3 linked regions of the Tunicatimonas pelagia genome follow. The protein of the gene in region 2 binds, or shares a complex with, the protein of the main gene of each other region. Links are inferred from orthologs where the notes say so. Each region holds a gene or a part of one and is shown on either strand. Other genes may lie near its edges.

Region 1 (5,606 bases), 2.8 Mb from region 2 along the record:
GGTGTGAAATGCTTTACAGAATGACTAATTTCATTTTAGAAATACTTTCGGTTAATAATTTCACTTAGAATAATGGCTTCACGAGCACTTTTGGGGTTACTAAGTGCTTCGGCCACTTCCTGAGCTACACTGTTCTTTTCTGGGGTGATTTCAATCGGCTCAATACGCTTACCACTGTCTTCTAGCGATATTTTATCAGTAATGCGCTTCGCTTTTTTAGCTACTTGTTGAGCCTCTCGGGCGGTTTGCTGAGCCACCCGCGTTTGTTCCTTCAATTTCTTCTCGACCTTTCGCTTCGGCTTGTCCAGTGGTGGAGCCGGTTGCGGGTTACTTTCTCCCATCATCTCCCGTAGAATATCTTCGAAGGAAACTGGTTTCTTCTCTGGAACGTCGGGATCAACTACAGGCTTTTCAGGTTGAGGAATATCTTCGTAACCTTCGTACTCACCTGTTCCCTGAGTTGGAGGTTTCTTCTTCTTGTTAAGAAAGCGAGAGAAAAAAGAAAAAGCGGCAAAAGCCAGAAATATGAGTAGCTCTAAATAGTTTTCCATCTAAGTCTTATAAGAGTTCAAGAGTTCAAGAGTTCAAGAGTTCAAGAGTTCAAGAGTTCAAGAGTTCAAGAGTTCAAGAGTTCAAGATACTCACGAACACATTAACACCCAAACACCGTGTACAACAACACTACCCACCCCAAACAGTTATAAAACTATTTTTTTCTTCGTTGAATCTTCCAAATTCCTCTATATTCGCCGTTAATTCGAGGGCAAAAAGGCAAATTATCACCCTTATCCATAACCTTTTCTGCCAATTATCTGATTGATTTTGAAGGGATTATATGCAACTTTCTACACTAGAACTAAAAGGTTTTAAGAGTTTTGGCGATAAAGTAACTATTCGGTTCGACCGGGGTATCACAGGTATTGTAGGGCCGAATGGCTGCGGAAAATCTAATGTAGTGGATGCTATCCGTTGGGTGCTGGGCGAACAAAAATCACGGATGCTGCGCTCCGATAAGATGGAGAATATCATCTTTAACGGCACCAAAAAGCGCAAAGCCACTCAACTGGCCGAAGTATCCCTCACTTTTGACAATACCCGTAATCTACTCCCTACCGAATATACCCAAGTGACTATTACCCGTCGTTACTACCGCAGTGGCGACAGCGAATATCTGCTGAACGGTGTGCCCTGTCGGCTGAAAGATATCGTCACTTTATTTATGGACACCGGTATCGCCTCCAACAGCTACGCGATTATTGAGTTGAAAATGGTAGACGATATTCTGAATGACAAAGACGGCTCTCGGCGAGCTTTGTTTGAAGAAGCGGCGGGAGTAAGCAAATTCCGCATTCGTAAAAAGGAAACGCTACGCAAGCTGCGGGCTACCGACGATGATCTGGATCGGGTGGAAGATCTGCTGTTTGAAATTGAGAAAAACCTTAAGTCGCTAGAGCGCCAAGCCAAACAAGCCGAACGCTACTACAAGGCCAAAGAAGAATACAAAGAACTCAGCATTACGCTCGCTAAATCGAAAGTTCGGGCTTCGCAAGAAGCGAGTACGGAAGCAAAGCAGCAACTTGATAATGAAACTGACCGCAAGGTTCAGTTAAGTCGGCAGGTAGACGAACAGGAAGCGACACTAGCTCAACTAAAAACTGACCTGGTACAAAAAGAGCAACTGCTCGCTTCGCGCCAAAAAACCCTGAACGAGCACGTAGCTACTATTCGTAATGCGGAAAGCGATAAGCAGGTAAAGAATGAGCGACTTAAATTTTTGCAAGACCGCAAAGATCGCCTCAATGCACTGCTCAAGCAAGACCGAGAGACGGTAGACCTTACTGCCGAGCATCTGGAAAAGCTTCAGTGGGAAAAAGCTTCGGCGGTCGAATCCCTGGAACAGATTCAGCAGCAAGTCACTGAACTGGAAGAAGAACACCGCACTTTTCAGTCGCAAACGCGGGGTTTAAAAGACGAAGTAGCTGAAGCTGATGACGTTGCTCAGGAGCAGCAGGAGCGAGTGTATCAGCTTCAAAAGCAGCTAGAGATCAAGCAGATGCAACTGAATGCCACCCGGCTGGAGCTAGAAAAAAGCACCGAAAACACCTCCGCCCGTAATGCCGACCTCACGGAATTTGACCAAAAAGCAGTGGTAATTCGTGAGCAAATTGAGGAGCGGGAACAACAACTGGAAGATACCGAGCAACAGGAAGCCGAACTACAAGATCGTATTGTAGCTCTGATTGGCCAGATTGAGCAAACTAAAGAAGAAATAACGGCACTCAACCGGCAGCAGGATGCACTGCAAAATGAATACAACCTTACGAAGTCGTTAGTCGATAACCTGGAGGGTTTTCCCGAGGCCATTAAGTTCTTAAAGAAAAACGTAGACTGGGCCAAAAAAGCCCCGCTCCTATCCGACGTAGTTACTTGCCCTGAACAGTACCGGGTTTGTATTGAAAACTACCTGGGACCCTACATGAACTACTTCGTAGTAGACAGCCGGGCGCAGGCATTGGAAGCCATTCAGCTACTGGGCGATGCCGCCCAGGGAAAGGCCCATTTCTTTCTACTGGATGAGTTGCAACAGTTCGTACCCCAACGAGCCGAAAGCACAATGGGCGACAATGCCAAACCGGCACTAAACGTAGTAGAGTACGACACTAAATACCAACGGTTGATTCAGTTTTTACTCAACGAAGTCTACGTCACTAATTTACCTGATCTATCTCCTCAGGAAACGTATTCGCTAATTACCGCCGACGGTCAAGTAGTGCAGCAGCCGTTTCGCTTGTCGGGAGGCTCAGTAGGTCTGTTTGAGGGCAAGCGACTGGGCCGGGCTAAAAACCTGGAAAAACTGAAAGAAGATTTAGGTAACCTAAAGCAGCAAATTGGAGACAAGCAAGCGTTTTTGCTCGAGCAACAGCAACAAGTGCAACAGCTCCGTCAGCAGTCCTACGCTTCCGATCTTATCGAGATTCAGCGAAATATTAATCGCTTGCAGCAAGATTACGCCACCTTTGCTTCCAAGAAGGAGCAGCTTTCGGAAATGCTCTCGAGCCAGGCACAGCAGCAAGATGCTACGCTGGTGCTCATCGCCCAACTGGAAGAAGAGGTAGAACTAGTCACCCCTCAACTGCAAAATTCTGAGCAGCAACTTCAGTTGGCGAAAGAGCGGCAACAGCAGCTTAACAGCCAATTGGCCGTAGAAAATGAGCAACTCAGCGAAAAGTCGGCGGCCTTTAATCAGGAGAAGATTCGCTACTTCCAGCAGGAGAGCACCCTAAAATCGCTCAGCCAAGAGATTACTTTCAAAGAAGAGTCCCACGAAAAAGGCATCCAGAACATCGCTAAGAATCAGCAGGAGCTAGAGGTTAATACGCAGAACATAACCGACCTGCTCAATAGTAATGATGTCGGCGAAGACGAGCTACTCGCGATGTATGACGAGAAGCAAGCCATTGAAGCCGGAGTAAACGAAGCTGAGCGCGACTACTACGCTTATCGGGGTAATATTGATAAAAGCGAGCAGGCTATTCGGGATTTACAACGGTCGCGCAGCCAGCAAGATACGCTGATTATGGAACTGCAAAATCAGCTTAATAGCATTCAGCTAGAACTGACGAGCATTCAGGAGCGACTTTCGGTGGAGTTTGATCTAGATGCTAAAGAGCTGCTCACTCCCGCGGGCGAAGAGGAAGTACAGCCCACGGACGAAGAGCTGGAAGCGATGAATACCAAGCTGGAAAAAATACGGGAGCGTATTCGTAAGATTGGGCCAATTAACCCGATGGCGATGGAAGCCTACGACGAAATTAAGCAGCGTTACGACTTCATCAGCAGCGAAAGAAACGATCTGCTGCAAGCCAAAGACTCGCTGATGACCACCATCGGCGAAATTGATGCCGTAGCCCGCGAAACCTTCATGGCGGCCTTTGAGCAAATCCGAGAAAATTTCATCCGGGTATTCCGCACACTATTCACCGAAGAAGACGATTGCGAACTTAAGCTAGCTGATCCAGACAACCCACTCGACTCCTCAATTGAGATTATGGCTCGCCCCAAGGGAAAACGACCGCTCACCATTAATCAGCTTTCGGGAGGCGAAAAAACACTTACCGCTACTTCACTGCTATTCGCTATTTACCTGCTGAAGCCCGCACCCTTCTGTATTTTTGACGAAGTGGATGCTCCGCTCGATGATGCCAATATTGATAAGTTCAATAATATCATCAAGGAATTTTCCAGCGAATCGCAGTTTATTATCGTAACTCACAACAAGCGCACTATGGCCAGTACCGACGTGATCTACGGAGTAACCATGATCGAGCAAGGCGTCTCCCGCGTAGTTCCGGTAGATCTACGAGAAACAGTCTCACAATAATGATTAATGACGGATGAATAATGAGTAATATATGGCATTTATTCATCATCCGTCATTATTCACTCATCATTATAGTAGGTATTTTCGGAAAGCAAAAATTGGTCGGTTGGCTAAATAATCTAGTTGTACTTCCTGATCGTAGGCCTCTCGCTCAAAACTGATTGCCCGGTAGGCTTCGCGATGATTTTTACCTTGTAGCCTTCGAGTCAGATACTCGCCGAAGTATAACAGGTAAAACGGAATAATAAACAATTCAAGCTGCTGCCGTAGGTGGATTCGCTCATGGTTCATTAGCCGGGTATTACTCCGATCATTCGCCTGAGTCAGAAATACAAATGGGTAGAAGGTAATTGCTCGGGCAAATCCGAAAGTAATTAGTTTGACGAACCAAGGAACTAGAATGATCATAGCCTGAAATGTAGCCATTTTTGTTACGAAAAGAGAGTGTGTTTCAAATAGTGCTGGCTACTCGCTATGTTGGACATATATGTTCTCCTCTCTTTATGAGTTACAAATTTACTAATCAGTAGGTATAATATTGTAGTAGGTAAAAAAAGCATTCAGGTTGGTTGTTCCCCACTTCCTCGTTAGCATTTCCCCTAATTTTTCACTTGAATCTTCTGCCTTTTTAACAGTTAGATGATGTTTATAGGCAAGCTTTTCCTCCATAGTTAGGAGGTTATGGTAGTGGATTATGATATACTGTTCAAGATCTGTTTCTTGCATCGTCGATTCTTCTAAAGGCAGAGTCGTAGCAGATGATATCCGTATAGACACACTGTACCTATACTCGATATATTATCAGGCTTTTCTTATCAGGAGTTAGTATTAGCGAATGATCACTCTTTTTTATCAGTCGGAGCAAGATACGTCAAGACAGAAGAAAAATCGTAAGTGCGCTTATCGAGGTAAACGCCTTGGCATTGGGTGCGGAACATATCTTCTCCAATAATTTCCAGAATAGCCTTCCGTAAGCTCACGGCTCGCCCAAACTCACCCCACTGATCAGATACGCTACGGTCAGCCTTAGAAAATATATACAGTTTAGGGCTGACATTACTTTGGATGTAGTACGTTTGATCTTCATCTTGGGCAATGGCAAAATACAATTCGCGTACGCTAGATTCGGAGAATACCGTAAGAGCAGCACTGTAGATAAGCGTATCGCTATCCCACTCAGTTTCCCGTTCCAGATTACAGGTACAAAAATCCTGGGCAAACCCAG
Region 2 (4,282 bases):
CTGCATAATTTCCGACGTGCCCGATAGTTAGTATCGCTACTTCTTCACCATCCTGTACACATCGTCCGGTGCCTACCGGAATTTCTTCTATTGGAGTACGCCAATTCGGCATCACTCCCTGTCCTCGGGGGTAACGAATTGAAAAAGCTCCTTCTTTGTATTGGGTAGCCGTATACATCAGATTGCGTAACTCAGCTTCATTCATTGGGGCGGAGACCACAATGTTGGGTAGGCAACGCATATACGCCAGATCGTACGCTCCGTGGTGGGTGGGACCGTCGGCTCCGGCGATTCCAGCTCGATCGAGGCAGAAAATTACCGGAAGTTTTTGGATACAGACATCGTGCACTACTTGATCGTAGGCTCGCTGCATGAAAGTGCTATAAATATTGCAGAACGGAATCAACCCCTGTGTAGCTAGCCCAGCCGAGAAAGTAACTGCATGTTGCTCGGCGATTCCCACATCAAATGCCCGGTCGGGCATTTCTTTCATCATAATATTCATTGAGGAACCCGAAGGCATAGCCGGAGTGATACCGACAATCTTCTCATTCTCCTTGGCTAATTCTACGATAGTTTCGCCAAATACGTGCTGGTACTTAGGAGGCTGAGGAGTATCGTGTACTTTCTTACGAATCTCTCCGGTTACTTTATCAAATTTACCCGGAGCATGCCACTTGGTTTGGTCTTTCTCGGCTTGCAAGTAGCCTTTGCCTTTTACCGTGACGCAGTGCAGAATTTTTGGCCCGGGAATCTTCTTCAAGTCCTCCATCACGCTGACCAGATGGTTCACATCGTGCCCATCTACCGGACCGAAGTAGCGTAGGTTAAGCGACTCAAATAGATTACTTTGTTTCAGTAAAAATGATTTGATGCTACTTTCTACCTTAGAAGCAATTTCTTGGGGATTCGTACCAAACTTACTTACTTTACCTAGTAACCTCCACACATCATCACGAACCTTGTTGTACGTCTGAGAGGTGGTAATATCCGTCAGATAATCCTTCAGTGCCCCCACATTAGGATCAATAGACATGCAGTTATCGTTCAGAACAATCAGCAGATTGGTATCTGAAACTCCGGCGTGGTTCATTGCCTCAAAGGCCATTCCCCCGGTCATAGCTCCATCACCAATCACGGCAATATGCTGCCGCTTTTTATCTCCTTGGTACTTAGAGGCTACTGCCATGCCTAATGCGGCGGAAATGGAAGTAGACGAGTGCCCTACCCCAAAAGTATCGTACTCGCTTTCACTACGCTTCGGAAAGCCCGAAAGGCCATTATACAATCGGTTGGTATGGAAATTATCTCGCCGCCCGGTCAGAATCTTATGACCGTAAGCTTGATGTCCCACATCCCAGACGAGTTGATCGTAGGGGGTATTAAAAGCCGAATGAAGGGCTACTGTAAGCTCAATAACTCCTAAACTGGCTCCGAAGTGCCCTCCGTAAACAGATACATTATCAACAATAAACTGCCGTAGCTCGGTGGCGAGTTGCACCCGTTGTTCGGCGGTTAAATGTTTAAGATCAGTGGGGCTATTAACAGTAGATAACAATTTGCCGGGTTTAATCAGCATAGTGAGTGGTTTAATGATGTGGTAAGAAAACTACCATTCAGTTCAATTGTTTATTCGGTTGGGTTGGCTGTAACTAATTGTACGAAAATGCAAAAGAACAGTTTTTTCACCAAACGGACAGCGAATTAGCCCGATTATATTATAAATTTGTGTTGGTCAACTCATAACTGGCCAGCTTTAATTTGATTTGCCTGACCAACTAAAGTAGCTCTGTTGTGAGTTTTGAAATTAAACTACCCTTATTCGAAGGCCCTTTTGATCTACTACTGTTCTTTATTGAGCGCGATGAGCTAGATATTCATGATATTCCGATCTCTACAATTACCAACGACTTTTTGAGCTATCTGCATGAGCTAGATCAAATGAACATTGAGGTAGCCAGCGAGTTTATACTGGTAGCAGCTACGCTGATGCGGATTAAAGCTAAAGTTCTGCTCCCTCGTCCGGTGCTGAACGAGGAAGGTGAAGAAATAGATCCGCGCGATGAGCTAGTTAAACATTTGCTAGAATACAAAAAGTACAAATCAGTGGTGCAGGAGTTAGCAGCGATGGAGGAGGAGCGTATGCAGCAGTACGAGCGAGGGAATGTGATGCAGGAGTTGCGGGCATTGGCGCAGGAGCAGCAGGTAGAAACCGAACTACAGCACGTAGATTTATATAAACTACTGAAAGTTTATGAGAAGGTGTGGGTTCGATTTACCGAAGAAAAAAAGGATAACTCGCACCGTGTAGTGCAGTATCCGTACACCGTAGAAGGGCAAAAGGGATTTATCCGACAGTTGTTAAGTAAGCAGCCTCGTGATGTCTCCTTTGTAACGATTATTGAACATAACCCGAATAAAATTGCGGTAATTTTTAACTTTTTAGCCATTTTAGAACTATTACAAATCAGTGAAATAACCATTAAGATTGGCGAAGGCTACAACAATTTTTGGGTATACCGAACGGAAGATGCGGAGCAGGCATGAATATTAATTCCAAAGAAATTTTTAAAACGCTTAATCCAAATAGAATCTGGGTTCCGGTACTGATTGGAGTCGGGATTGTAGCGTATCTATTCATCAGTGATCCTGATTTTTCGGCGGATAAGCTCAGCTTAATCTTTGATGCGGAGCTGTGGCCACTGTTTCTGGCTCTCTTAGTTATTCTTATCCGGGACACCGGCTACGTGTACCGGATTAAAGTGCTAACCAATCATGATCTTACCTGGGAGAGCAGCATCTACGTAATCATTCTTTGGGAATTTGCATCAGCCGTTACTCCTTCGGTGGTTGGCGGAACCACCATTGTGGTGTTTGTGCTCATGAAGGAGGGAATTAAGTTTGGGCGAGCCTTAGCTTACGTGATGCTGACGGCCATTCTGGATAACCTGTTCTTTTTAGTAATGTCGCCCTTGGCATTGCTGTATTCCAAACAGGAGTTGTTTCCCGATTCGGAAGATATGCAAGTGCAGCTAGGCAATAGCTTGCAGGTGCTCTTTCTACTAAGCTATAGCCTTATTGCGGTGTACACATCCATTATGGCTTATGCTTTGCTAATTCGTCCGCGAGGGTTTAAGTGGTTTTTGCTTAGGATTGGAAACCTTCCGTTTATCCGGCGGTGGAAGCACCATCTTAATAATCACGGTGATGAGGTGATTTTAGCTTCAAAACAACTACGCGGTAAACGCGGACGATACTGGATTTCTGTTTTGCTCTTCACTTTCCTCATTTGGATAGCCCGCTACGCAGTGCTGAATTGTTTAGTAACTGCTTTTGCGGAAGTAAGCTGGAGCGAACATCTGCTAATCTTTTGTCGCCACCTAATGATGTGGATTGTAATGCTGGTTTCTCCCACCCCTGGCAGTAGCGGTACCGCCGAGTTTTTCTTCAATCAGTTTTTCTACGAATTTTTGGGTGATTACACCATTGTCACCAACATTTTGTGGCGAATGCTCACCTATTATCCTTATTTGTTGCTGGGAGCAATTTTCCTACCTAGGTGGATAAAAAGAGTCTTTTTTAAGAAGAAAGAGGAAGAGAAGAAAGCACCTACCGTAGAAATACTGAAGTAGGTTACGAGAGTAGGTAGGGTATCTCTTTAATAAAACAGCCGAAGTCTCTTGCTCAGTGGCAAAAGACTTCGGTTGTTTTCGTTTTCTAGTGTGCGTTTTCAATGCGTTGACTATAATCCGCCCGGTTAAAAATACACCTCGGCAAAAGTTTGTAGGTGTTAAGACCGTTCAGTCTCAGCGAAGAAAAAGCTACCTTCTTGCTGCGCCGTTTCATCGGCATCGGAGCCGTGTACCGCATTGGCTTCAATTGACTTGGCGTAGAGTTTACGGATGGTACCTTCTTCCGCATCAGCCGGGTTGGTAGCTCCAATCAACTTACGGAAATCGGCTACCGCATTATCTTTTTCCAGAATTAATGCTACAATCGGCCCCGACGACATGTAGTCGGTCAGGTCGTTGTAAAACGGACGCTCTTTATGCACTTCGTAGAATTTTCCAGCGGTTGCTTTGCTAAGCTGCGTCTTTTTCATCGCCACAATGCGAAAGCCTGCTTCCTCCATCATTTTCAGAATTGCGCCAATATTGCCTTCCGCTACCGCATCAGGTTTAATCATAGAAAAGGTTCGGTTTCCTGCCATGTTTCTTAATTTATACTAACTTACAAATTGTGAATAGTTATCAGTGATCTGTATTCTGACTATCCATTGAAA
Region 3 (4,305 bases), 2.8 Mb from region 2 along the record:
AAAGAAGCTGATTTAGAATATTATCGCCAGAAGGTGCTGCTGGCCAGCCTGGAAGATCGCAAGCGCGACGGAGTCTGCTGGTACCCAGTGGTGGTGGAAAGTCAGCGGTACAGCCTGGGAGAGAAACTTATCATTCGAGTGAGGCGTAGCGATGAATCCACCAAATCTCACGTTTTTACCTCGGGGAAAATCGTAAGTCTGTTTTCAAATCTTTTCAACGACCGCCCCTCGGTATCTGGGGTGGTGAACGATGTACGCAAGCATCATATGACGATCACGTTGAACGTTAGTGAGCTACCCTCCTGGATCAACGAAGGTAATTTAGGGGTGGATTTGCTGTTTGATGAGATGGCTTACCGCGAGATGGAAAAAGCCCTAAAGAAAGTCATTGAAACTAAAGACCCTCGCTTACTAGATTTGCGCTCGGTTCTATTGGGTGAGCAATCGGCTACGTTCACCAAGGATAGCTTAGGAGGGGCAATAGGTTTGCTCAATGAGAGTCAGAATCAGGCATTGCAACGTATTCGGCAGGCGCAAGATGTTGCTGTAGTACACGGGCCGCCCGGCACTGGCAAAACAACCACATTGGTTCAATCAATTATTCAGACGGTACAACTGGAAAAACAAGTGCTGGTATGCGCTCCCAGCAATGCTGCCGTTGATTTATTAACCGAAAAACTGAGTGAACAATCATTAGACGTAGTTCGGCTAGGACATCCGGCTCGGGTAACCGAACAAAACTTAAGTCGCACTATTGATGCTCAAATTGCACAACACGGATACTACAAAGATCTTAAGGCGTTGCGACGGCGCTCCGAGGAAATGCGTAGCCTAGCCCTGAAGTATAAGCGAAATTTTGGTCACTCCGAACGTCAGCAGCGAAAACGACTACTCGGAGAAGCTTCCGGACTGCGGAATGAAGCAGAGCAACTGGAGCATTACATTGTAGCTGATATACTATCCAAATCGCAAGTGATTGCCTGTACGCTGGTCGGTGCGGCCAATAACCTCATCAAGGGGTTTCGCTGCGATACCGTATTTATTGATGAAGCGGCTCAAGCTTTGGAAGCGGCCTGCTGGATTCCTATTCAGAAAGCGCAGCGGGTGATATTTGCGGGGGATCATTACCAACTTCCTCCTACCATTAAATCCTTCGCAGCGGCTCAGCAAGGGTTGAATGTTACTTTATTTGAAAAGTGTATTGATCGGCAAAAGAAATTGGGTAGTCCGGTAGATGCACTCTTACAAATGCAGTACCGAATGCACCAGAAGATTATGCAGTTTTCCAGCCATTATTTCTACGACGATCAATTAAAAGCAGCCAGTTCCGTACAAGACATTACTCTGACTGAAAATCAACCACCGCTCGCTTTTGTGGATACTGCTGGTTGTGGCTTTAATGAGAAAACCGACCCCGAAACACTCAGCACCTTCAATGAAGAGGAAGGACAACTGCTGCTGCGTCACTTGAATGCTCTGGTGGAGGATTTGACTCCGCAATTTTTCTTGGAAAACCAGGTTCGTATCGGAATTATTACCCCCTACAAAGCGCAAGTAAAATTTCTTACCGAGCATTATCTTTCGTATGAATTGCTGTCGGATATTCAGCCGCTTATTACTATTGATACCGTGGATGCTTTTCAGGGAAGAGAGCGAGAAATAATTTACATTAGCCTAGTGCGCTCTAATGCCAAAGGCGAAATCGGCTTTCTTAAAGACATCCGTAGAACCAACGTAGCCATGACTCGAGCCAAGAAAAAGCTAGTAATTTTCGGCGATAGCGCCACTTTAGGAAATCATCCGTTTTACAGCGAGTTATTGGATTACGTACAACAATCCGACGCTTACCAAAGCGCGTTTGAGTACATTTATCCCGGCTAATTGCTCATATCGTATCACCTGAAAGTAAAGAAGGATGATCGGTGGTTTCCTGGAAACAGAGCAATCATGTCGGGGAATGATCTTGCGACGTATCCTGGCTAGAAATTTGATTTTCGGTAAGCGAATCAATAGCCAATTCCCCAATTTCATTGCTTTGAGAAAAATCTTTGGGTAGCGGCAGTTCCTGAAGATTATTGATACCGAAGTACTCCATAAACTTATCAGATGTTCCGTAGAGTAACGGACGCCCGACTGTTTCGTCTTTCCCTTTAATTTCAATCAGCGATTTTTCTAATAGTTTCTGTATAGCGTAATCGCAACCTACTCCTCTTATTTGCTCAATCATTGATTTAGTGATTGGCTGTTTGTAGGCAATTATTGAAAGCGTTTCTAAGGCAGCGGTAGAGAGCCTCTTTTTAGATTGTTGCTTTAACAGAATACTGATGCTGGCTTGGTAAGCGGGTTTCGTCAGAAATTGATACCCTTCGTTAATCTGAACGATATGATAGGAGTAACGTTCATCTTCGTACTCCTTCACTAAGTTCTGAATTTCAGCAAGTACATCTTCTTGCGAAACTTCAGTATCGAACATTTCAGTGAGGCAACCAATAATATCGGCCAGGGAAATAGGGCTATCGGCGCAAAAGATAAGCGCTTCAATATGCTTTTGAAGAAAGTTCAAGGTCAACTAGTTTTACTGCTGTTTTAGTTTGGCTTCAATTGAATGGCGGGTGTGAGGAACTGCCCGAAGCCGCTCCTTAGAAATTAGCTTACCCGTATCAATACAAATACCGTAAGTTCGGTTCTTGATTCTGGCTTTGGCATTCTCTAACTGAATAATAAACTTCTGCTGACGGGCGGCTAATTGGCTTAAACTCTCTTTCTCCAATGTATCGGCGCCGTCTTCTAAAAGCTTAGTGTTCCCTACTGTGGTATCGGTGCCATTATCATGAATTCTACTCAGCGATTGTTTAATATTATCTAACTCTTCCTTGGCTTTCGCTAATTTACCATCAATAATTTCTTCAAACTCCCCTAACTCTTCATCGGAGTATCGTTTCTTTTCGTGTTGTTGCATCATTTTAGGATTTAAATCCGATTGGCAGGCAAAATTAATTCTGCCCGCCAATTCTCAAAGCTTCCCACTGTATATTTTTACAATGGCATCAGCTAGCTTAAAAGTTCGCCAGTGGGTAAAGTATCTCCGAAAAATACCTAGCCAACAGCCACCGGCTTAGGGGCAAAATGCGCTAGCTGCTCCTGGTACAATTGGAATGAAAGCTGGTCATTCAGAATTTCTATATCATCGAAGGTGATGATTGCATCCTTAGCAACGTCTCTCTTCAATTTTACCCCTTCGGTTAACCCGATGGGCAATAAATTTTCGGAACGACTAGCCTCGTAGTTTTCACAAACCCCGTAACTCGTATACCCACCAAAGCCATCTAGCGTATCGCCGGCTTTTAGATTCTGTTTGGCCGCCGTCACCACTTCAACTACTGGCCCGTCTAAAGGTGCCATCACTGCATCGTTGAAATGGAATGTGCGAACAATAGAATTGGGCACTTCAAAAAAGCATAAGTGATAAGGGGTGTAAAAGCTATAAAGAGGCCCCTTCCCTAATTTTAAATAGTTTAAGTAATCTTTAGACAGCGGATCATCAGTAGTGGCGAATACATAAACCCCCGGACCGGGTTTGGGTCCTACCGCATAATCAACAATACCCCCGAGCGACTTCAGCTCATCAATGTCGTATAGCTGAGTTAGTTCATCAACGTGATCGGTTGATCGGAAGGCGTTCATGCCGCGCTTGTTTACCACCATTCCGGTTGCATTAGCTACCGAGGCTTGCTCAAAGGCGATTTTAGTACCATCGGTAAAAGACGTAATCATATTTACATTCTGACCGGCTTTCTTAGCATACTCAGCCATATCATCCGGATTTTTGTGGAAATCCAAAAAGCCTTTAATATTTCCGGCTACTAGCGGATCAAACCCTAACCCCTTCACAAACCGATATAAGTTCATGATAACGCCCGGTTGGTCACCATCACTTCCCGTTAAAATCACACCTGATTGATCGGCATAGTATTTAAGAATAGGGCCTAGCGTAGCATCTAGTTCGGCGTTGAGCAAAACTACTGGCTTATGGTGTTTAACCGCATTTAAGACTGATGAGGCGGCGTAATCAATTGTACCCGTGGCCTCTACAATAATATCAACTCCGTCTGCCTCACAAAGAATAGAGGAATGTTGGCAAACCGCATACTGTTCGTGACTAATTGCATCGCTAAGCTGGCTAGCATTATTTACAATCGCAACATCGGTAATACCGGCTTGGTGGTAGCAGCCTAGTGCTTTGTCTATAGTACGATTGCTAATCGCTACTACTTTCATTCCAGATGTATAACGCTCAATCTGGTT

What was found.
Region 1: the proteins of P0M28_RS13015 (region 2) and smc are in contact, whole or in part, in a crystal structure (PDB 3ZGX), measured with the Bacillus subtilis proteins. The link is inferred for Tunicatimonas pelagia from one-to-one orthologs.
Region 3: P0M28_RS13015 (region 2) and scpB share a complex: the UniProt entries of both Bacillus subtilis proteins name them as parts of the cohesin-like complex. The link is inferred for Tunicatimonas pelagia from one-to-one orthologs.

The regions. Positions count from the first base shown.
Region 1 is NZ_CP120683.1:5,884,946-5,890,551, reverse strand. Bases 444-4,581 are described here. They hold smc (chromosome segregation protein SMC), read left to right. Parts: upstream 444-835; coding sequence 836-4,381; downstream 4,382-4,581. Other genes in these bases: P0M28_RS25240 (hypothetical protein), read right to left, coding at 4,451-4,581; P0M28_RS25250 (hypothetical protein), read right to left, coding at 444-551. Outside these bases: more of P0M28_RS25250, read right to left, coding at 36-443; more of P0M28_RS25240, read right to left, coding at 4,582-4,789; P0M28_RS25235 (hypothetical protein), read right to left, coding at 4,901-5,050; P0M28_RS25230 (hypothetical protein), read right to left, coding at 5,221-5,606. UniProt on the Bacillus subtilis protein: Required for chromosome condensation and partitioning.
Region 2 is NZ_CP120683.1:3,061,066-3,065,347, forward strand. The notes cover bases 857-3,670. They hold P0M28_RS13015 (segregation and condensation protein A), read left to right. Parts: upstream 857-1,794; coding sequence 1,795-2,547; downstream 2,548-3,670. Other genes in these bases: dxs (1-deoxy-D-xylulose-5-phosphate synthase), read right to left, coding at 857-1,579; P0M28_RS13020 (lysylphosphatidylglycerol synthase transmembrane domain-containing protein), read left to right, coding at 2,544-3,632. Outside these bases: more of dxs, read right to left, coding at 1-856; P0M28_RS13025 (nucleoside-diphosphate kinase), read right to left, coding at 3,791-4,210. UniProt on the Bacillus subtilis protein: Participates in chromosomal partition during cell division. May act via the formation of a condensin-like complex containing Smc and ScpB that pull DNA away from mid-cell into both cell halves.
Region 3 is NZ_CP120683.1:268,341-272,645, forward strand. Bases 755-3,591 are described here. They hold scpB (SMC-Scp complex subunit ScpB), read right to left. Parts: upstream 2,564-3,591; coding sequence 1,946-2,563; downstream 755-1,945. Other genes in these bases: P0M28_RS01055 (AAA domain-containing protein), read left to right, coding at 755-1,881; P0M28_RS01065 (TraR/DksA family transcriptional regulator), read right to left, coding at 2,576-2,959; P0M28_RS01070 (NAD(P)H-dependent oxidoreductase), read right to left, coding at 3,097-3,591. Also shown: more of P0M28_RS01055, read left to right, coding at 1-754; more of P0M28_RS01070, read right to left, coding at 3,592-4,305. UniProt on the Bacillus subtilis protein: Participates in chromosomal partition during cell division. May act via the formation of a condensin-like complex containing Smc and ScpA that pull DNA away from mid-cell into both cell halves.